4 regions of the Paenibacillus sp. NPDC056579 genome follow, and region 3 is predicted to be linked to each of the others. Evidence: riboswitches for the same ligand, from Rfam matches in the RefSeq annotation. Region 3 holds a riboswitch; each other region holds the start of a gene.
What was found. Region 3 has a riboswitch for cyclic di-AMP ahead of ACFQ88_RS19565 (KamA family radical SAM protein). Riboswitches for the same ligand answer to the same signal wherever they lie in the genome.
Positions count from the first base shown of each region.

Region 1: linked by a shared signal. The riboswitch ahead of ACFQ88_RS27855 (hypothetical protein) and the one ahead of ACFQ88_RS19565 (KamA family radical SAM protein) in region 3 are both predicted to bind cyclic di-AMP.
Region 2: linked by a shared signal. The riboswitch ahead of ACFQ88_RS35125 (TrkH family potassium uptake protein) and the one ahead of ACFQ88_RS19565 (KamA family radical SAM protein) in region 3 are both predicted to bind cyclic di-AMP.
Region 4: linked by a shared signal. The riboswitch ahead of ACFQ88_RS09390 (C40 family peptidase) and the one ahead of ACFQ88_RS19565 (KamA family radical SAM protein) in region 3 are both predicted to bind cyclic di-AMP.

Region 1 covers NZ_JBHTVD010000008.1:237,381-242,739, reverse strand. Annotated here, with positions in the region: gene ACFQ88_RS27870 (hypothetical protein) at 29-316, opposite strand; gene ACFQ88_RS27865 (M48 family metallopeptidase) at 400-1,206, opposite strand; gene ACFQ88_RS27860 (hypothetical protein) at 1,612-2,070, opposite strand; cyclic di-AMP (ydaO/yuaA leader) riboswitch at 2,183-2,351, opposite strand; cyclic di-AMP (ydaO/yuaA leader) riboswitch at 2,688-2,903, shown strand; cyclic di-AMP (ydaO/yuaA leader) riboswitch at 3,047-3,230, shown strand; gene ACFQ88_RS27855 (hypothetical protein) at 3,355-3,768, shown strand; gene ACFQ88_RS27850 (potassium-transporting ATPase subunit F) at 3,953-4,030, shown strand; gene kdpA (potassium-transporting ATPase subunit KdpA) at 4,059-5,359, shown strand, end outside.
Region 2 covers NZ_JBHTVD010000015.1:35,569-40,927, reverse strand. Annotated here, with positions in the region: gene uvrC (excinuclease ABC subunit UvrC) at 1-239, shown strand, start outside; gene ACFQ88_RS35130 (CPBP family intramembrane glutamic endopeptidase) at 437-2,089, opposite strand; cyclic di-AMP (ydaO/yuaA leader) riboswitch at 2,347-2,492, shown strand; gene ACFQ88_RS35125 (TrkH family potassium uptake protein) at 2,551-3,903, shown strand; gene ACFQ88_RS35120 (potassium channel family protein) at 3,915-4,589, shown strand; gene ACFQ88_RS35115 (cation:proton antiporter) at 4,619-5,359, shown strand, end outside.
Region 3 covers NZ_JBHTVD010000004.1:620,451-625,809, reverse strand. Annotated here, with positions in the region: gene ehuA (ectoine/hydroxyectoine ABC transporter ATP-binding protein EhuA) at 1-101, opposite strand, end outside; gene ehuD (ectoine/hydroxyectoine ABC transporter permease subunit EhuD) at 120-773, opposite strand; gene ehuC (ectoine/hydroxyectoine ABC transporter permease subunit EhuC) at 776-1,420, opposite strand; gene ehuB (ectoine/hydroxyectoine ABC transporter substrate-binding protein EhuB) at 1,457-2,365, opposite strand; cyclic di-AMP (ydaO/yuaA leader) riboswitch at 2,738-2,884, shown strand; gene ACFQ88_RS19565 (KamA family radical SAM protein) at 3,011-4,189, shown strand; gene ACFQ88_RS19560 (Lrp/AsnC family transcriptional regulator) at 4,537-5,001, opposite strand; gene ACFQ88_RS19555 (alpha/beta fold hydrolase) at 5,150-5,359, shown strand, end outside.
Region 4 covers NZ_JBHTVD010000002.1:425,122-430,480, reverse strand. Annotated here, with positions in the region: gene ACFQ88_RS09400 (hypothetical protein) at 185-421, opposite strand; partial or broken gene ACFQ88_RS09395 (fibronectin type III-like domain-contianing protein) at 509-802, opposite strand; gene ACFQ88_RS09390 (C40 family peptidase) at 1,082-1,918, opposite strand; cyclic di-AMP (ydaO/yuaA leader) riboswitch at 1,922-2,074, opposite strand; gene ACFQ88_RS09385 (DUF441 domain-containing protein) at 2,151-2,600, opposite strand; gene ACFQ88_RS09380 (aldo/keto reductase) at 2,825-3,805, shown strand; gene ACFQ88_RS09375 (NAD-dependent epimerase/dehydratase family protein) at 3,853-4,722, shown strand; gene ACFQ88_RS09370 (AraC family transcriptional regulator) at 4,922-5,359, opposite strand, start outside.

The sequences.
Region 1 (5,359 bases), on a different contig from region 3:
GAAACCCCTTATTGATTTCAACCGCCGCTCAATACGTTTCGGTTTCTTCCGGGCTCTCCATAGGAGTCAAGCTTTGCAAAGCTGCCTGGTCCTCCGCCAGATCAGCCCTTGCTTCGTCCACTGCCTTCTGGTTATGGCTGAAGCTGGCCTGTTCGATCGCACGCTCTGCACGTTCTACGGCCGTTTCGGCTTGCTCAATCAGCTGCTCGCTCGGATGGCTTTGCGCTTGCGTCACCGCGTTGTGAGCCGTATTGACGGAATTTTGCGCCTGGGAAATCGGGTTTTGCGATTGCAGGCTGGAGTCATATTTCGCCATGGTCGTGTACCTCCTCATGTCTTCATAACCTTCCTGCTTACTATGAGACAAAAGGAGGTGTTTTATGCCGGAGACGAATCCCTTTACAAGGTTATGGAAGAAGGCGGTTCCATCGCCTCAAAGCGGCTGGTCTCGTATCCAAACAGCTGAGGATGGGCATGGAACTGCCATATTTCCGTAATCCGCTTCGGAAGCGGAGGATGCGTCGACAGCAGCTCGTACCATGCGATGAAAAACCCTCGCTCCCGGCGGCTTTCCTCCAAATAATCCGGGATGTTGATCCGGTTAAACAGCTGCTTGCCGACCGCGAGCACCGTCAATGCGCGAATGGCCGCATTCGCATTGCCTGTGTAAGCCGTCGCAATACGGTCGCACGTATACTCGCATGCTCTGGAATAGGCGTTGCCCAGGAATGGGATCCACATTGCGGGAAAAATCAGCATCTGCTTCGACACATGCTTGCGCTGCAGATGAGCCAGCTCATGGGCTATGACGAAGGTTAATTCCTCGTCGTTGCCCTGCTCGATCAGCTCGAAAATATCGGAATAAAGCACGACAAAGCTGCGTCCGAAAAACCGCGTCGCAAACGCGTTTAAGATCCCGCCGGACTGGACGATGAACACGTCCGGAGCGTTTTTGAGACCCATACTGCTGCTTAGCTGCTGCACTTTCTCATAAACAATCGGAAACTGCCGCTCCGTTAATTTGACTCCTGAGCTGCGGATCCCCGCAACCATAAGCCCATGCAATAGAAGCGCGACAGCCAATCCGATCAAGATGTACACAATGCCTATAATGGATACGATCAAACTGACATAAATTAAGATACTGATGATTACACAAACCGTGTACAATGTAGTTTCATTTTCATGCACCAAGCGAGATTTCATCGGCTTTCCCTACGCCCCCCGTAATATAAATCCGACTGATCGGAAAGGCGGAGCCCTTCTTTCCTCGCAATCGGGTTCTACGGAGCTTCTATATATAGAAACATCCGCAAACACCGCTATTTTATCACAGGGAATTTCCAAATTAAAACAGAATTTTATGGACACGTCTTACTTCTTCTCTGCTTTCATCCGCTTGATGCAGTTGACCCTGGAGCAATATTGCTTAATTCCGTCCCACCTTCCCCAAACGCAGCCTGCGCATTTTTTCGGCTGATGCGGTCGTACATCCGTGACAATTGCTTTTATCATATATACCTCCAGTCAATTCTTTCCCAATGAACACCGATAAGCAAAGTGCTGCGAACAGAAGGCTCATTGAGGCGGATTCCTCCGGTTTCTCAAGCCTTAATATCCGAAATAAGCCTGCGAGCGTTCAATCAAGAAGGCGCGTTCCAGCGACCGGTCTTGCTGCTCGTGCAGCCTCGACGGATTGTGCAAGTGGTCCGCGAGATCGGATAAGGCGGTTTCCGCCAAAGCTCTTCTTATCGGTCCCCAGGACTCGTTCCTGCTCTGGATGTAGCGTAATGCTTCAGGAATGGTAAGGCCTTTCAGCATTGTAAATACGGAAGCCCACCGGGCGAAGTCGCCTGTAGCCCTCTCTGATGCCGGAACCATATATTCGGCCCAGCCGGATACACTGCCGCTGGACAGCTTGAGCAAGCCGCATGTACAGTCGCGGCAATCCGTCTGAATCCGGTTTTCAATCCATTTACAATCAAAGCGAAACAATTCCATATGGCCGATTTTGAACTCAGATACCTCTTGTTCACCCATACGGGGTAATGGATCCGATAATTTCATCATGACGGCATATCTCCTCTTATAGTTTTAGGATAGAACAGCACAAAAAAGCCTCAGGAGCAGAGAAACTCTGCTTCCGGGCTTCTTTACACAGTAAAATAAGCTTGCGGTCGCGGTTCTCTCTCAATCACGTTTACGAGGTTAGCTGTCGGATTCGGACTTGAGAGTGTCCTACTCAGGAACAATAGAAGCTAATGTCCCAAGATTCACCCCTTGAAGCTGCTTGCTGCGGCTTCGATTGGTTCCCCCGCTTCCCCTATTCGGGAGTTCAACGTTAAAGCTTGCATTATGCTGTTGTTGAAATGAATCTTACTCCCAAACCCAAGTAATGTAAAACCGGAATCCGGCGATTATTTCCAATATTTTGACGGGAATTGCACATGAAAACGAAATCATTGGGATAAGACAGCGAATATCGTTCCGAATGCTTCATTATTCGCTGATTCTCACATTTTTGGAGAAAACGCAAGATAAACGAAGCTATATGGAGAATTTTCGAGATCTGATTCTTGTTTGCCGCATGAATCCCCCTTAAGTTCCCCATTTCGCATGCAGGGTTTCTTTACAGTAACAAGCGTCCGGCGTATGATTCAACTCATGAATCGACATACAAAGTTTCCACTATCGAATCGCTGAGTTTCCTTTTGTCCTATATATTGTGACACAAGGAAAGCGGGGGAACCAAAAATCGTGTTGCGTTAAGGCGGTGTGAGAGCTGCCGATACGTCGACACTGGGGTGAATCCTATGAGAATTTTTCACAAAATGCTCATGGGTAGGGCGACTCTCACCGCCCGAATCCGGCAGCTAACCTCGTAAGCGTTGGAAAGGCAGCTATCTTATCCTTTTAATAGGCATATGGGCTGTCAAAGAAGAGAGGATGATGAAGCTTGTGATCGGAACCGGCGACCACAGGGCTTAGACCTCTGTGGCTTTTTTCTGTCCGAAAGTACAAACATGATGTTTTCCAACCATATTTTGCATCTTTTTCGCTGAGTCCTTCATAGGAAGGAACGGGGGAACCACCGGAAGCTCGAAAGCTACTTTTCCATCGGGCTTCCATTGGGGTGAATCACAGGAGCAGGCTAGCGCATGCTCTCGTGTAGGGCGACTCTCACGCCCGAATCCGGCAGCTAACCTCGTAAGCGTATCGAGAGAGGCAACGATTGTCGTGCGATAAGACACGGTTCATTCACTGTGCCTTAAGAAGCCACGGGAAGAGTTCTTCTCTAGCCTGCAGGCTTCTTTTTTGTTGCCTTCTCTTTCTGACCGAAGTAGGAGGAGTCGTATGGAACAACGCCAGCAGTTCATTCTGGTTGCAGCCTCGAACAAAACAGGCGAAGCCTTCATCCGCAAATTAATGCTGCAGAAGCTTCCTTTCGCAGCACTTGTCAACAGCAAGTCGGAAGCAGCGAGGCTGGAGGAAATCGGAGTAAAGCATTTTATTCTGGTAGATACTACCGAGGAGAGAACATGGGCGATGCCCGAGCTTCCCGTAGGTAAAGTGTACTTGTTCGAAAGCAGCCTGAACTTGTGCTGCCGCTATATCCGGGTGTGCCATATGTGGACCTCGGAGCCGATTTACGTCATTACGCATTCCGTCAATCCCAGGCTGATTTATAGAGCTCTTGGAGCCAGCTTTGTGATTCATACGAATAGTCACGATGTATCTTTCTTGCTAGCCTCGCAGCGGCCGGAATAGTAGAGCCTTAACTGGAGGCTGAGACCGGAATGCGGGGAATGCCTTACCTTACTATTGAAAGCTTTGGAGGGATACCGATGTTGGATCTGTATATGGTATTGACGCTGGCCGTCACTTACGCACTGTTCAGCGGTTTTTTATCCTGGTGCGGCAGAGTGATTCAGGAACCGGAGAGTGAGCGAAAATGATAGTCGTTGCGATTTTTACTTTGTTTATCTTTCTATATCTTGTGTATGCGCTGATCTATCCTGAAAAATTTTAGGAGCAACCTAAGGAGGCTTTTTTGAGCTATGGGCATCTTGCAAATTGCCGTCGTGATAGTAATCCTGGTACTGCTTGTTAAGCCTTTGGGCACGTACCTGTATAACGTATTTCGGAATGAAGCGAACGGAACCGATAAATGGTTCTCCTTCATTGAAAAGCCGATATTCGCCCTGATCGGTCTGAAAGACCCTAAAGGGATGACCTGGAAGACGTACGGATTCAGCTTCATTGCGACCAATATCGTTCTTGTGGCTATAAGCTACCTGATATTGCGGATCCAAAAATTTCTCCCGATGAATCCGAACGGGATCGACAATATGGAGGAGACACTCTCCTTCAACACGGTCATCAGCTTCATGACCAATACGAATTTGCAGCATTACAGCGGTGAGACCGGACTATCCTATTTCTCGCAAATGGCCGTCATCATGATGATGATGTTTACCTCGGCGGCGACCGGACTGTGCGTAGCGATAGCGTTTGTCCGCGCGATTACGAGCAAAGGAACGACGATCGGCAACTTTTTCGAGGATTTCGTGAAGGCTCATACGCGCGTCTTCCTACCGTTTGCATTTGTCATTACGCTGGCGCTGGTGGCGCTTCAAGTTCCGCAAACACTGCAGCCTACCATCACCGTCACCGGTCTCGGGGGTCAGGAGCAGCAAATCGCTATCGGTCCTGTCGCATCCTTAGAATCGATCAAGCATTTGGGCACGAACGGCGGAGGATTCTTCGGAGTCAACTCGGCTCATCCTTTCGAGAATCCGCGTCCGCTGACCAATGTCATTGAAATATTGTCCATGTGGTCGCTGGCCGCCGCCTTGCCTTACACGTACGGGTTGTTCGCCAAAAACCGCAAGCAGGGCTGGGTTATTTTCTCAGCGATGATGATTTTGTTCCTGCTGTTCTTATCGCTTGTTTACGTATCGGAATCGAACGGCAATCCGGTCATGAACCGGCTTGGCATCGACGCGTCGCAAGGCAGCATGGAGGGCAAAGAGGTCCGGTTCGGCATCGCGCAGTCCGCGCTCTTTACTACCGTTACTACTGCTGCGACAACAGGCTCCGTCAATAACATGCACGATACGCTGACACCGCTTGGCGGCATTACTCCGCTGGCTCTGATGATGCTCAACTGCGTATTCGGCGGCAAGGGCGTCGGACTGGTGAACATGCTGATGTATGCGATATTGGCCGTCTTCCTGGCCGGTTTGATGGTCGGGCGCACGCCGGAGTTTTTGGGACGCAAAATCGAAGCGCGCGAGATGAAGCTGATCGCCATCGCCATCCTGGCGCACCCGTTCATTATCCTTGCACCTACGGCTCT
Region 2 (5,359 bases), on a different contig from region 3:
GGATTGGAGAGAAGCGGCGCAAGGCGCTGCTGAAGCATTTCGGCTCGTTGAAGAAAATCAAGGAGGCCTCCGTCGAGGACTTCAAGCCGTTAGGCATCGGCGAGAAGCTGGCGAGACAAATTCTTCAATCGCTTAACGGCACCCCGGAGAGCGAAGCCGCAGCCGATGCGGATGTGGATGGAGAAGAACCGAATCAGGATGACCAGATGTCTCCGATTGAAGCGACGGAACCAATCTAAGCGAGCAAAAAGCATGCAGCCGAACCGGAAGGGGAGCGGGCACGACACGCCGTCCCCGAATCGGCGAATGCTGCAGAGAATCAAGTAAAAAGGCCGAAAGGTTATCAGGCAGATCGAGATTCAATCTGCAGGAGCACCTTTCGGCCTTTTTGACATGTATTGAGCCAAATCTCCACTTAGTGGGGAAATTTTGCACTTTATCCGTTCAATTCGGGGGAGACGATGCGCCGGCCGGGGCCGATCGTCCGGTGCAGCCATGCAACAGCCCAGCCGATAAGGGCGGGCAGTACGATGTAAAACAGGCCTACTGCCGTTATTGCCGTGCTGCCCAAATCGAGCAGCGACAATCCCATCAAGATGCTGTCCATAGCCGCATGGGCGAGCATGACGGTCAGGAAGCCGTATTTCAAGAAGGCGTAGCCGAAGATGATCCCAATAATCGTTACCTCGATAAAGCGTGTGTAAACGGGATAAATCGGGTACTGGGTATGGCTCAGCGCCCAGATCATGCTCGGGAGCAGCACCGCGGCGAACCGGTTGCGCGTCAGCTTCATGAAGAAGGCGATGCCGAACAGCCGGTATACAGCTTCCTCGGAAATCGCGGCAGCCCATGCCATCAGCGGGAAAAAGGCGGGCGCTGCCATGTTGAGCACCGAGTCGGACGGGTCATTGACCGCCCATACGTCGAAGTATTCTCCTGCAACAAAGAACAGGCTTTGCTGGATTCCGAGGATGAACAAGCATAGCAGGTAGCCTCTGCTCGTTGCGACAGCCATTTGATGGCCGAACGTGGCGTCCTTCCACACGGGCCATGTCACCCAACCTAACCGCTGCCACATGTAGCGGCCGGACAAGAAGGAAAAGTAGACGCTAACAGCCATCAACGCGATGAACACATTAAGGAACCACAGGTTGAACATCGCTTCCCATTGGGAAGGGCCTTCGGAATGCATCGTCCGGAAGGCAGGCACCATATTGAAGTTATTGCCGATATAAATGGCCAAGAATACAAAGGTCATAAACAGTCCGCGTCGGAACGTGATTTCTTTGCGGTATCGGATCACGATAATGAAGGCGGCTACAGCCATAATCAAGGAAACGCCCATACTGATGCGGGTCATGAAGGAAGCATTGTCATTTTGCTTCTCCTGCCACTCTGCGAAGGAAGCTGGGATGCTGAACGCGGGATGGAAGGAGACGACTTTGCCGCCGGCTACGGCGAGCTGCAATTGCAGAGTGGATTCTCCAATCTTCTTGTCGATGCTTTCATAGATGATTTCTGCGCCCCAAACTCCCTCGCTCCGACGGTCTTGAGGCGTTTGCTCTAGCCGGGTAAACTCGCCGATCGAGTAGCCTTGTTCTTTGATCGTCTGCTCGATCAAAGCCCGGGTATCGGCCGAGCCCGAAGCGACGGTCTGCTGCTTGGCCGACGGGGAGGTGTAGGCGTTCCATCCGAGAATATGCAAATTGGTGAAATTGACGTCAATGTAGTAGGTGGTTCGAGATGCGGGGTCATTGATCTCAACCTCGAAATAATCGATCGGATAGTCGGCAAACCGTTTCAAATAGTCGTCCAGCAGCTGCTCCTTTTGCAAATAGCCGCTTCGTTCCGTATGGGATTGAAACAGGGTGCTTGTACGATAATCGGGCGATAAGGAGAAGCGCTCCCGGACAAATCGAACGGCCGCCTCTGCCGCGGCCTGCTTCGTTACGGAGGGCTGCTGAGAGCCCAGATCGGGTTCATTCCTTGCATGCTGCAGCCATAGGGACCCCAGAGCTACCGATACGTATAACAAAATACCTATAAGGGCCAGCTTCAACAGGGAGGATTCGAAATAACGTTTCAGCATGGAATAACTCCTTGGATTGGAATGGATGCCGCTTAACAAAGGATACGGATATCAAGTTTATACATTGTATTCCATAAACTTAGCATACATGCCCACCGAAAATCCAATGATTAGAAGCGTTAGGACGGGCAAAACGGTGAAAAGCAGAGCGATAATAGGGTCCGCAGTAAATCCGCCAATGTTATATTCGAATAATTCGTCAATTTCGAGCAAAAGTGACTTTGTGCTTCCCGGGAAAGAGGATTATAATTCTTATCAATTGAATAAAGCCGAATTTCTTATTGAAAACGGGGGAACCATGTGTAGTAAGGGGTGAATTCGTTTCCACTTCAGTAGTGGTACGATAGGATACCTGTACATCCGAATCCGACAGCTAACCTCGTAGGCTTATGACAGGAACCTGTAGACATTGGGTTTCCCGTGTCTTTTTTTGTTGTCTGAAAATCATGATGAGGTGAAAGATGAAAGCAACAGCAAGGAAATTTGAGCTAACCCCGCCGCAAATACTGGTCATCGGCTTTGCAGCGATTATTCTGATCGGGGCTACGCTGCTATCCCTGCCTATAGCTTCGGCTACGGGACGGCCGCTGCCTTTTCTGGATGCATTGTTCACGGCGACCTCAGCTACTTGCGTAACCGGACTGGTCGTAGTCGATACCGGCACTTTTTTTACGAAATTCGGGCAGATCGTCATTATCGTGTTGATTCAAGTCGGCGGTCTTGGCTTCATGACCATGGCGACGCTGTTTGCTTTTGCGCTGAAAAAAAGGATTTCGCTTAAAGAGAGGCTGATCCTTCAGGAAGCGATGAACCAAGGGAGCATGGAAGGCATTGTCCGCCTGATCCGCAAAGTGATCCAATATTCTCTTACCATAGAATTGGTTGCGGCGATTTTGTTCTCCATTCGCTGGTCATTCGATTTGGGACCGGCCAAAGGGATCTATTTCGGGATATGGCACGCGATTTCGTTTTTCAACAACGCAGGGTTCGATCTGTTCGGGTCGGTCTCCGGGCCGTTCAGCAGCTTGACCTCGTATGTGGACGATCCGCTGGTCAATGTCGTATCCATGGGATTGATTATTTTGGGCGGCATCGGCTTCGTGGTGATGTCGGATGTTATGGACTACAAACGGCATAAACGGCTGTCGCTGCATTCCAAAGTGGTGCTTAGCGCGACCGGTGCGCTTATATTGGTGGGTGCTCTAGTTATTTTCATCTTTGAGTTCACCAATCCGAAAACGTTGGGACCGTTGACTTGGAGCGGCAAAGTTTTGGGTTCGTTCTTCCAATCGGTAACACCGAGAACGGCGGGAGCCAATACGCTCGATTTGGCGGGCTTGCGGCAGGCCAGCCAATTTTTCATCATCATTCTGATGTTTATCGGGGCGTCACCTGGATCGACGGGAGGCGGGATCAAGACTACCACCTTCACAACGCTGATCGGTGCCATCATAGCGATGATACGGGGCAAGGAGGATATTGTCCTGTTCCATTACCGGCTGGGTAAAGACCGGATATTGAAAGCCATTACGCTGACGATGATCGCATTATTCCTCGTTATTGCTGTGGCGATGATTTTGTCTACAACGGAGGATCATCCGTTCCTAATGATCTTGTTCGAGGTGACGTCCGCTTTCGGAACCGTCGGCTTGACCATGGGCTTGACGACCGATCTGAGCGTGGTCGGGAAAATATTGATTGCACTTATGATGTTTGTCGGCCGTCTGGGACCGTTGACGTTGGCTTACGCGTTGGGACCTAAGGCGGAGAAGGAGCTATACAGATACCCGGAAGGGAAAATCACCATTGGATAGGGGAACCGTAAATGAAACGTAGTCAGTACGCAGTTATCGGGTTGGGGAGATTCGGATCCAGTCTGGCGCAGGAATTGATCAATCTGGGTTATGAGGTTTTGGGAATCGATAAGGATGAAGAAGCGGTCGAGGAAATGAGCAATATTTTGACGCACGTCGTCGTTGCCGATTCTACCGATGAAGAGGTGCTTCGGGCGTTGGGCATCCGCAATTTCGACTGTGCCATCGTCTCCATCGGAGACGACATTCAATCGAGCATTTTGACTGCTATTTTACTGAAGGATATCGGCGTGAAAATGGTGGTCACCAAGGCGCTGTCCGAGCTTCACGGCAAGGTGCTGAACAAGATCGGGGTCGACCGGGTGATTTATCCGGAGCGGGATATGGGCATCCGTGTCGCTCACCAGCTTGTGTCGCCCAATTTGCTCGATTACATCGAGCTGTCGAAGGACTACACGATCGCCGAGCTTGTCGTGCCAAGGCGTCTCGCAGGCCGCTCCTTGAGAGAGCTTGACCCTCGCGCCAAGTACGGATGCAGTGTCGTGGCGATCAACAAGCAGCACGGCGTAATCATTGCGCCGACGGCGAGCGATACGTTAGAGGAAAAGGATGTTATGGTTATTATCGGAACGAACGATCAAATCGAGCTGTTCCAAAATGAAGTTATCGGACGGGTAACCGCGTAGGTTAATCAAGCGAAACGGAGTGCACTTAGATGAGCGGCGAAGTCACCGAAATGATTCATCATGTATTGTTCTTATTAATTTTCATATTAGCTATGGGTGTTCTTTTCGGAAGACTTTCGAGCTGGCTGAGGCTGCCCGATGTCGCCTTGTTTCTGGTCGCCGGCATCATCGTCGGACAAGGGCTTCATTTGGTTACGGAGAGCAGCAGCTCTTTTTTGAACCAGTTCATCCTGACGATCGGTTCGGCGCTTATATTGTTTGACGGGGGACGCAATATCCGGCTGTCGGGGTTGAGAAAGGTATGGATTACGGTCGCTCTCCTGAGCGTACCGGGGGTGCTGATTACATGCGGGATCGTAGCCGTCACCGCGCATTGGCTGCTTGGCATTCCGATGATCTATGCCGTCCTGCTCGGGGCCATCATCTCGTCGACGGATCCGGCTACTTTGATTCCGGTATTTAAGCAGGTTCGCATCCGCACCAAAGTAAGAGAAACGGTCGAAAGCGAATCGGCCTTCAATGACGCGACCGGCTCCATCCTTACGTTCACTGTGCTTGCGATTGTGACCGGTACGCAGACGTTCTCCGTCTCAGCCAGCATTATCGAATTTGTGAAAACGGCTGCGGGCGGCATTGTCGTCGGTGCGGTTGTAGGCTTTCTGATCGTTTTCTTGACGGGCCATCTGAAGCTGGGCTGGTTTCGGGATTACGCCACGATCGCAATGGTCGTTACGGCTCTTGGAGCTTATTGGCTGGGAGACACACTGCAT
Region 3 (5,359 bases):
TCCAATTCCCCATACGACTTTCGGACTCCCCGGTATCTCACGATGGGATCGGATCGGGTTTCCATTGCTCCTAAAGTCATGGTTACTTCCGGAATAAGCATCCTATCGCCCCCTTTTACTCACTTGCGCGCCAAACGTATTTCCAGCCTCTTAAGAAGTAGAGAAGATATACAGCTCATGATGAGAAACAACAAGCCCACCAAGGTGAATGCTTCTATGTAGCGAAACGATGCCGAGCCTAATGATTTCGCTGTCTGCAGCATTTCCACTAAAGTTACGGCTGAAAGGATCGGCGTCTCCTTAAACATGACTATCAAATAATTCCCCATAACCGGAAGTACTGGAGGCAGCGCTTGCGGCAGAATAAGTCTGAGCCATGTTTGCTGTGGGGTAAAATTTAACGCCTTCGCCGCCTCCCACTGACCGCTCGGAACAGCCTCGATCCCCGACCGGTACACTTCTGCCAGATAGGTGGCATAATGAATGCCTAAACCGATCACGCCAGCCGTGAATGGAGATAACGAGATCCCATACATCGGCAAAGCATAGAAAACGAACAACAGCTGGATCAACAGCGGTGTTGACCTGATCAATTCGGCCAGAAAAGACACCGATTGCGATATCGCTTTATGCTGTACTCGTTTTCCCAAAGTGATGGGCAGCGCCAGAAGCATGGCCAGGACGAATCCGAATAAAGCTGCTCCCACTGTTACCGGTACGACCTCCAGCAGTTTCGGCAATATGCTCCAAGCGTATTCCCAATTCCATTTCAATGTCACGACCTCCCCACAACAAAACGTCGCTCCAGCAATCGAATGATGCGGGTCATGAGCTGGGCAATACCGAAATAGATTAACAGAATCAATATCAAGATAAGCGTTGTCCGGGACATATCGTACGACCGCAGCATCATGCCCTGGTATGTCAATTCCGCCAGAGTGATGAGAGACACCAGGGAGGTGCCCTTCAAAAGCTCTATTTGAAGATTTCCGAAGGATGGCAGTGCCATTGCCAATGCCTGCGGACCGATGATACGACGCATCCGCATCCATGGAGTCATATTAAGGGCAATGGACGCTTCCGTCTGACCTCGAGGTATGGCAAGAATAGAGCTTCGGACAATTTCGGAGCCATATGCGCCGTAATTCAGCCCAAGCGCTAGCACAGCTGCCGTCATGGCATTTACACGAATATCCAGCAGCAGCGGAAATGCGAAATAGAGCCAGAATAGTTGTACAAGCAAGGAAGTACCTCGGAACGTTTCTACATAAAGGGCGGTGATCCATTGAAGCGGCCGCAGCGGAGACAACCTTGCCAATCCCGCTGCTATGGCAAGAACAAGAGCAGCAACGGTTGAGAGGCAGGTTACTTCTATGGTAATGACCGTTCCTCTCCATAGAGCCGGAAGCAGTTCAACCATCAACATCATCGCCTTCCATTGTTGTTAACCAGACTGCTATTTAGTCAGCTCCGTGGCAGTCATTTTGCCGGGGAGCTCCTCTTCGGTAAAACCGAAGGGTATTAGAATAGTAAGCAGCTCTCCGGAGGATTTCAGCTTCTCCAATTCCTCGTTGTAAGCTTTTACAAAGTCATCGTCACCCATCCGAAACGCCGCTGCTCCATACCCCCGTACGCTTTTTCCGTCTACCGTAGGCTGTTCGAAGTCTTTAACGCGTTCAAGCTTATCGTCTTTGGCTGAATCCAGCATCGCCTGAAGAGAAGGACCTGTCATCGTGACAACCTGTACCCGGTCGGATTGCAGGGCCGAGATCGCTGACGGCTGATCAGGTACTGTGACGATTTGATTTTTAGCTACACCTGATTTGGTTAAATATTGCTCTTCAATTGCGCCAACCATTACAGCTACCTTCACATCCTGCTTGGAGGCAATATCTTTGTAGCTGTGGATCCCCTTCGGATTTCCTTTTTGAACGGCAATCGCTTCGCCAATACTGTACTCCGGATTGGCAAACAGCACTTCCTTGCCGCGCTCCGGAGTAACGAACATACCGGCTGTAATAATATCGAAGCGCTCTGCTTTCAAACCTGGGATTAATGAACCGAACTCGGTCAATACCCCGTTCATCTCTTTGATCCCGAGCTTTGTTATTATGGTTCTTGCTACTTCCACGGCTTCTCCCGTCAGCTTCCCATCTGGGGTGGCATAAGCATACGGCTTTTCATTAGCGAAACCGACGGTGATGAACCCTTGTTTCTTTGCCTTATCCAGCGTAGATTCCCCTGCACTCTGCTGAACATTCCCAGCCGTTCCTCCGTTGACCGGTTTCGCGTTGTCTTTGCTGCAGCCGGCGACAGCTACTGAACTGAGCAGAACTGCAAGTAGTATTCTTAACCCTCTTTTCATTCGTGCGCTCCCTTCAATTTGTTGCTTGTTTGGGGCCCCATATAAGGGTAACATGGTCCTAATACTATACTCACCTCTGTTCTAGTCCCCTCAGGTCACTTGAGCCCCCCTCTCCTACCGATATCCCAGATTAGAGCCGATATATGGAAAAATCCTCCCCTATCCTCAGGATTCCTGATAAATACAAATTGTCATTTTGGTTCAATAATCGTCATATTCAAATGATTATGGTTATTTTTACTTCTAAATCTTGTGATATTGCTAATTCATTTCGAATATCGCGGTTTTAGTCAATGAAATTTAAAAAAATCACTGTGTTAAGAATAATTTAATTTTCATTATCAGGTTGACCCTCTTACTTATCATCCGTATAATAAAGACACGCTTAATTTCCGATTCTCCAATCGGAAAGCGGGGGAACCAATTTTTTTAGGGGCGAATCGATGCTCTAACAGTATCGTAGGGAACCATCTTTCCCAAGTCCGTCAGCTAACCTCGTCAGCAGTAGATGGGTCAATAGTTCCGATATATCGGTGTTACGAGACCCTTATTTGGGTCTTTTTATTTTGGCCCTGAACAGGCAAAGGTGTATGTCCCTTTGCTTACAGGGTCATTTTTATTTTTCAAATACAAGGAGGAATCGCAATGCCTCAGCCGAAGTACATCACCGATATTGACAGGATCAAGTGGATACCGGAGCAAGAAAGGAACCGGCTCAAGCAAATCACAGAAAAATTCGTGTTTCGGGTCAATGATTATTATCTTAACCTCATCGATTGGAGCGATCCTGACGATCCGATTCGTAAGCTGGTCATTCCGAACGAAGGAGAGCTCTTGGAATACGGACGTTGGGATGCATCCGATGAAGATACCAATTATGTCGTCCCCGGCTGCCAGCACAAATATCGTACAACGGCGCTTCTCATTGTTTCGGAGGTGTGCGGCTCTTATTGCCGGTACTGCTTCCGAAAGCGGCTTTTCCGTAATGACGTGAAGGAAGCGCTGTCGGATGTGGAGCCGGGGCTTCGTTATATCGCCAAGCATCCAGACATCAATAATGTGCTGCTAACCGGCGGAGACAGCTTAATTCTGGCTACGCCAAAGCTAAGGGGGATTATACAACGGTTGCGTGAGCTGGACCATGTGAAGATAATCCGGCTCGGATCGAAAATCCCTGTTTTCAACCCCATGCGGATATATGAAGACGAGGAGCTGCTTGAGACGATTCGTGAATATTCAACGCCGGAAAAGCGCATTTATGTAATGGCTCATATTAATCATCCTAGGGAAATCACTGAGGAGGCAAGGAAAGGGTTTCAAGCGCTGCATGAGTCTGGAGCCATAGTTGTGAATCAAACACCTGTGCTTAAGGGCATTAACGATGATCCGGCCGTACTTGGAGAACTATTGGATCAATTGTCATGGGCAGGTGTCACGCCCTATTATTTCTTTATCAATCGCCCGGTAGCTGGTAATAAGGAATTTGTGCTGCCTTTGCAGCAAGTATATCGGATAGTTGAAGAAGCTAAGGCGCGGACATCCGGTTTAGGCAAGCGTGTTCGTCTATCCATGAGCCATACCTCTGGGAAGATCGAGATCGTAGCCATCGAGAATGGGAAGGCATATTTAAAATACCATCAGTCGCGTGATGAACAGTACGGTAAATTTATGGTGCTCGATTGCCCGGATGATGCCGCTTGGTTTGACGATCTCCCTGGCAGCGAAAATTTCTGGATCAAGCCCAGTAAAAAGACGGAAGCTGTCGTATCCGTAAATGAGCTTCCGGATATGCCGCAAGATTTGAGAGCATTTCGGAATGCGTAACGGCCGGCTCGTTTGGCGCTAGAGTTAAACCGTCAGGATAAGCTGATTTTGAATTAGGTCGCGTTCGTGTTGTTAATATTTTACACCCCAAGGCTTGGGCTGAAGCACTTATAAAATACTTATCGTAACGCAGCCCTTTAGTCCAATAAATAAGCAGGTTGCTGGGCAACCTGCTTATTACTGACTATTAAACTATCTATCCTTTTACATACAACCCTTGCATCCAAGCTGTCCCCTATCACCTATATTACAAAGTGTAGAATTCAAGCCAGCAAACAGATGCTTTTGAACGATCCGGACATGTCCGTCAAAGAGGTTGCTATCAGCTCCGGATATCCCAGCATAAGTTATTTCAATAAATTATTTAGGGAACTTGATGCTTCATGGCTCGCCACAAGACTTTTATCCTCGAAACGAGTGGAAAGAACCACAAGGGTCGTTGAAAATCCAAATGCGTTGCAAGCTTCTAGGAAGGCTTCCAATGACTCACCTGTTTCTGTTACAACCTTCAGCATATAATTATACTCTCCACTGGTTCTGTAGAAATCGACGATTTCAGGAGCCGCTTCGCTGAAAGCTTCGAATTCCTTGCAGTTATTCGACTTGAACAGTACAAACGCAGTTGTATACTTGCCCAGCTTGGACGCAGAAATCTCAGCACGATAACCCGTTATGACCTCCTGTTCCTCCAATTTCCGAAGCCGTTCGGTTACAGCCGGTTGTGACATGGCAATCATTCGACTCATCTCAGAAACCGTAATTCTGGCATTATCATGAAGAATGGACAGTATCTTTAGATCGATATGGTCCATGAACAGATCACCTCAAATTTATAAAGTTTGACTCGGAAACAACGATAGAAATAAGTTTTTAACCCCCAAACTCCTTACTCTTCTTATTTAAATTGTAGATCGGTTCCCCTAAAATGTCACTATAAACCAGTAAGGGAGACTGAGAACAATGACAGTAAACGAAACAAGAAGGACTAAAGGGGTAAACTATTTTACGACCGTAGACGGTGTTCGGATTGCTTACAGAATTGATGGATTGGTCGACAAGCCGGTACTCGTGCTTGCGAACTCCATCGCAACCTCTATGAACATGTGGGATGGGCAAATTTCCGAACTTTCAAAGCATTTCCGCGTTCTTCGCTACGACTATCGGGGGCAT
Region 4 (5,359 bases), on a different contig from region 3:
GTTATCGCTGCTCCTCACGAAGATATCGACCTCCCCGCTATACATTTTCGAGCAAAATGGGTTTATCAATAGCAAAAACCCGGCCAACGGCCGGGTCTTCGTTTAAACCCGCACATCACGCGCGGGGTAAAAAAGCCGCGCAAAACCGGAACCGGTTTGTACGCGACCTTAAAATGGTATTTCGTTAAGCCTGCTGCCCGCGGTTAAACTGCTCAATGAGCTGCTCTATGACCAGATCCGGGGACCGGTCCTTGAACCAGGCTTGCCCGAACATTTGAATGACCTTAATGGCCGGGAAATCACCCCAGAAGCCGACGAACTCGTCGTCCAGGCGGATTTTGTTACTGATGTGGCGGTTCATGTCCTCGAAGCAGCCTTCAAGAACGATCTTTGCTTTCGGGTGGCTCAGCCAGTCGCCCAATAAACTGAACTTATGGAAGGATACCTCTTCCCTTCCGAAATCGCAATGCAGCCGCTCACGAATGCGAATGTCTCTCGACGAGCTGCCGACGGCGATTTGGAAATAGCCGCTTTCCGCAACCCATTTGTTATATTTGGTGTTGTAATAGGAGAAATCCCTCTCCTCCAGCAGGAAGCCTACTTACCGCTTCTCTCCCGGTTGAAGCCCGAGCTTGGCGAACGCCTTCAGCTCCTTCTCCGGACGCACCCACTTGCACTCTTCATCGTGCACATACAGCTGCACCACTTCTTGCCCGTACATGCTTCCCGTATTTTCGATGCTGCATGTAACCTTCACCTGTCCGTCAGGCTGCTGTACCGCCTTAGGCGTCAAATCGGGCATTCCCGGAATAAAATTAAGCGTAATGAGTGAGCCGATAAAAATCATCGGCAGCGCGACCATAATCGCTTCTTGAATGGAGTCCACCCATAGCTCTAGAGTTGCCTGCATGAAGAAAGCTATACAGCAAAAAACACCCCTTGGGTGCAAGAGGTGTTTCGATCGCACGGCTATGTGGTAATAACCTCACAAAGCGGAGCTTTGGCTTCGAAGTCATCATATACTTTGCGTGGAGCCCGAATATAAAAAAAACAGGCCGCCGCAGCAGCCTGCTTGTATGCATTATATGCTTTTAGCACCAATGTACCTGGAGCTCCAGTAAGAGCTGTAGATGGAATCGATGCGGACGCCATGGGACGAAGTAGCGGAGATAAACTGTCCGTTGCCCAGATAAATTCCGATGTGCGCAGGACCTGATTTATCAAAGTAAACGAGATCCCCCGGCTGCGGAACCGCAACAGCTGTGCCCGCGGTGTAGAAGATTTCCGTAGAAGTTCGCGGAAGATCGATTCCCCGCGTTTGCGCGAACACGAATCTTACGAATCCCGAGCAGTCGAACCCTCCCGGTGTTTCGCCTCCCCAGACATATCGGGTGCCCAGATAGCCTTTGGCGAAATCCAGCATGGCGTTCGTTTTGGGCTTGTACCAAGCCGGCGCATGATATTTGCCGTCATCGCCCACGATGGCGAGTTGATTGTCCTGGTCCCATTGGACAAGGTTGCCCAGCGTTTCCGAGACGAACCGAAGCGGAATATAGACGCTGCCCTGCGCCATGCCGATCATGGAACTTGTATTCACTTTCTTCCCGTCGAGAACGACGAAGGAATCTCCCGTCTTTAGCGATAGCGTCTTATCGCCTTTTTTCATCGACACTTTAACTTCTTTTCCGTCCATGGCCCAATCCACCTGATAGCCAAGGTTCTCCATCAAAGGGCGAAACGGGACTTGCAGCTGCGAGCTGGCATCGACGACAGGCTTTGCTTCGGGAAAATCGACCAGCTTGTCGTTGACCTGAATCTTCACGCTGTCCTGCGGAGCCGCATCGGCATGTACGGCAGAAAATAGCGCGCACGAAAGAAATGCGCATGAGAAAACAAACGCTTTACCAATCCATTTCAAAACCAATGTCCTCCTATGAGCCTCCGAGGTTAGTTGACGGGTTAGGGAAGAGGTTTCCCCTACTTGCTTAGGCACTGGGCCAAGCAACTATTCACCCCAAATAAAGAAGTCCCCCGTACGAGCACTTGTGCTGCGTCGATTCGGCATTTTTTTTGAACGCTGCTCTGTTACACTTCTACATGGTTCGTTGCCCCATTCTCTGTTGTGAGGGTAAGAGAGCGCTTTATTGCATTTATTTTCCGAAAAGCAACGATAAAATCCCCGCTGCGATCAAGGGGCCGACAGGAACCCCCTTCAAGAAAGCCACACCGAGAATCGTCCCGAGCAAAATCCCGGTGACAACCGTCGGCTGATTCGTCATCAGTATGGCGCCGCGGCCGCCCAAATATGCCACCAGCACGCCTACTGCAACCGCAATGAGGGATTTCCAGTGAAAAAACGTTTCATACAGCGTTTGCACCGAAATTTTGCCGCTGGCCAGCGGGGCCATGATCCCTATCGTCAGCACGGCGATGCCAATAGTCAACCCGTATTTTTCGATCCATGGGAACGCCTGATGCAAATTCATGACACGCAGCAGCAGTAAGAACACGACCGCAACCGTAATGGAATTATTGCTGCTTAAAATCCCGAGGGCCGCAAAAATTAAAAGCACGACGGAAGGCATATCAATCTGAGACATAACATCTCCTTAGGGTACGGGAATCGACAATCTTTCTCATCATACACGATTCGGACGCGAAAATACAGAGGCACATAGGACTAAGTCACCCACTTACTTGGAGGTAACTTAATTCCTCTCTGTTGCCTATCTCACCTATTATTGCGTACTGTTAAAAACAGACAAGGAGCGTTATGATGGGGTTGTCAGTAACCGCATTTTTCTAAAATAAGGAGGTATTTGTAATGGAGTACACTTATTTGGGACGTTCCGGATTAAAGGTGAGCAGGCTTTGTCTCGGAACTATGAATTTCGGTGTCGATACGGAAGAAGCGGAAGCGTTCCGGATCATGGACGCTGCGGTGGATGCAGGAGTGCAATTTTTTGATACGGCCAATGTATACGGCGGCGTAGGTTCAAGAGGCAGAACCGAGGAAATCATCGGACGCTGGTTCGCCCAAGGCGGCGGACGCCGGGAGAAGGTTGTATTGGCTACCAAAGTATATGGAGACATGGAAGATCCGAACGATGGACCTAACGCAGGCCGAGGTCTCTCTGCCTATAAAATTCGCCGCCATCTCGAAGCATCGCTTAAGCGGCTGCAAACCGATCATATCGAGCTGTACCAAATGCACCACGTCGACCGGAATGTCGCCTGGGAAGAGCTGTGGGAAGCGTTCCTGGTACATATTCATCAAGGCAAAATCGGCTATGTCGGCGCAAGCAACTTCGCGGGACGGGACTTGGTCAAGGCCCAATACGAGGCCAAAAACCGCCACTTCCTGGGACTTGTGTCGGAGCAGCACAAGTACAGCCTGCTGTGCAGACTGCCCGAGCTTGAGGTGCTGCCGGCAGCCGAGGAATTCGGCATCGGCGTCATTGCATGGAGCCCGCTGGACGGCGGATTGCTCGGAGGCAACGCGCTGAATCCGGCGGCCGGCTCACGCAGCGCCCGCAATCAGTCTCGCGCAGAAGCCCGCCGCGGGCAGCTGGAATCGTTTAGCAAGCTGTGCAGGGAGCTTGGCGAAAGCGAGGCCAACGTAGCCCTGGCTTGGACGCTGGTTCATCCTGCGATGACCGCGCCGATCATCGGACCGCGTACGCTGGAGCAATTCCAGGACACGCTCCGCGTCGTGGACATTCAGCTGAGCGAAGATGTGCTGAAGCGTCTGTACGAGATTTTCCCGGGTCCCGGAGGCGATGCGCCAAGAGCGTACGCCTGGTAATGGCTTAATACGGATCCCTACACCGGACAATTCTAAGGAGGAACAGCATGAGCAAGCAACGCATCATCATTACGGGCGGCAGCGGCAAAGCCGGACGGTGGATTGTTAAGCATTTCATAGATCACGGCTATGAAGTGATTAATCTGGATGTGAAAGCTCCTGAAGAGCCGCTCTGCCAGACGATCATCACCGATTTAAACGATTTGGGACAGGTACACAACGCATTGGCCCCCTTCTCTTCAAGAAACCACAAGGAGGCGGCAGGGATTGTGCATTTCGCCGCCATCCCTCAGGCCTATACGCATCCGAACGAGGTGTGCTTCCGCAACAATGTGATGAGCACCTACAACATATTGGAGGCAGCCGCCAATTTGCAGATCGGCAAAGTCGTACTCGCCTCCAGCGAATCGTCTTACGGCATCTGCTTTGCCAGCGAGTTTTTCGAGCCAAGCTATTTGCCTGTGGACGAAACGCATCCGCAGCTGCCGGAGGATAGTTACGGCCTATCCAAGGTCGTCAACGAGGTGACCGCGGAGGCGTTCCATCGCCGCACCGGGATGCAGGTCGTCAGCTTCCGTCTCGGCAACATCTTGGTGCCGGAAACGTACGCCGGCGTCAAGGCAAGCTTCGATCAGCCCGAAAGCCGTAAGCGCATCCTATGGTCTTACATCGACGCAAGGGATGTCGCCTCCGCCTGCCGTCTTGCTATCGAGAAGGACGGCCTCGGTGCGCAGCCGCTTATTCTCGCTGCCGACGACAGCTCATCGAGCCTCCCTACGCAGGAGCTGGTGAATACTTACCTCCCCGGCGTGAAGGACATCCGCCTCCCGTTGGAAGGCAGACGATCCCTGCTGTCCAACGTCAAGGTCAAAGAGCTGCTTGGATGGGAGCAGCAGTATAAGATTATGGAGCAGTAGATCGGAATTTTATAAACTATAGTGATAAAAAGACTTCAGAACGCTTGCCGAAACAAGCGGACTGAAGTCTTTGTTTTTCACGCCGGAAAGTCGACGTAAATGATGTATTGTTCCACAGCGGTTCCGGCAATACGGGCCAAAAAATCAAAACCCTCAGGCTTCAACGCCGATCAATTTGGATATCTTTTACAGATCCGTTTTATTGCTTCGCCTCAAAGGGCTTACTTCTGATTTGAGCCCGGTACTGCCCCGGCGTTTGTCCCGTCCATTTCTTAAAAGCGCTCTGAAATGCGCTCGGCTCTGAAAAATGCAGCGCATAAGCGATGTCGCCTATCGAATAGTCCAGCTTCTTCAAATAGCTTATGGCCAGCTCCTTGCGTACACGGACGGACAGATCATTGTAAGAGGTGTTTTCCAGCTTTAATTTGCTTTGCAGCGTTCTGGCGCTTGTGCGAAACGATACGGCCGTCTGCTGCAGCGTCGGGAAGAAGGAGGGAATACAAGTTTTCATCCACTGAATTACTTGCCCGGAGAACAGATGGGCTTGCATCAGTTCATCTCTCGTTTCCTGCGCGATGGTCTCGAACACTCTCAGAAGCTTCGAATCGGAATACATCACCGGATAGTTCAGAACGTC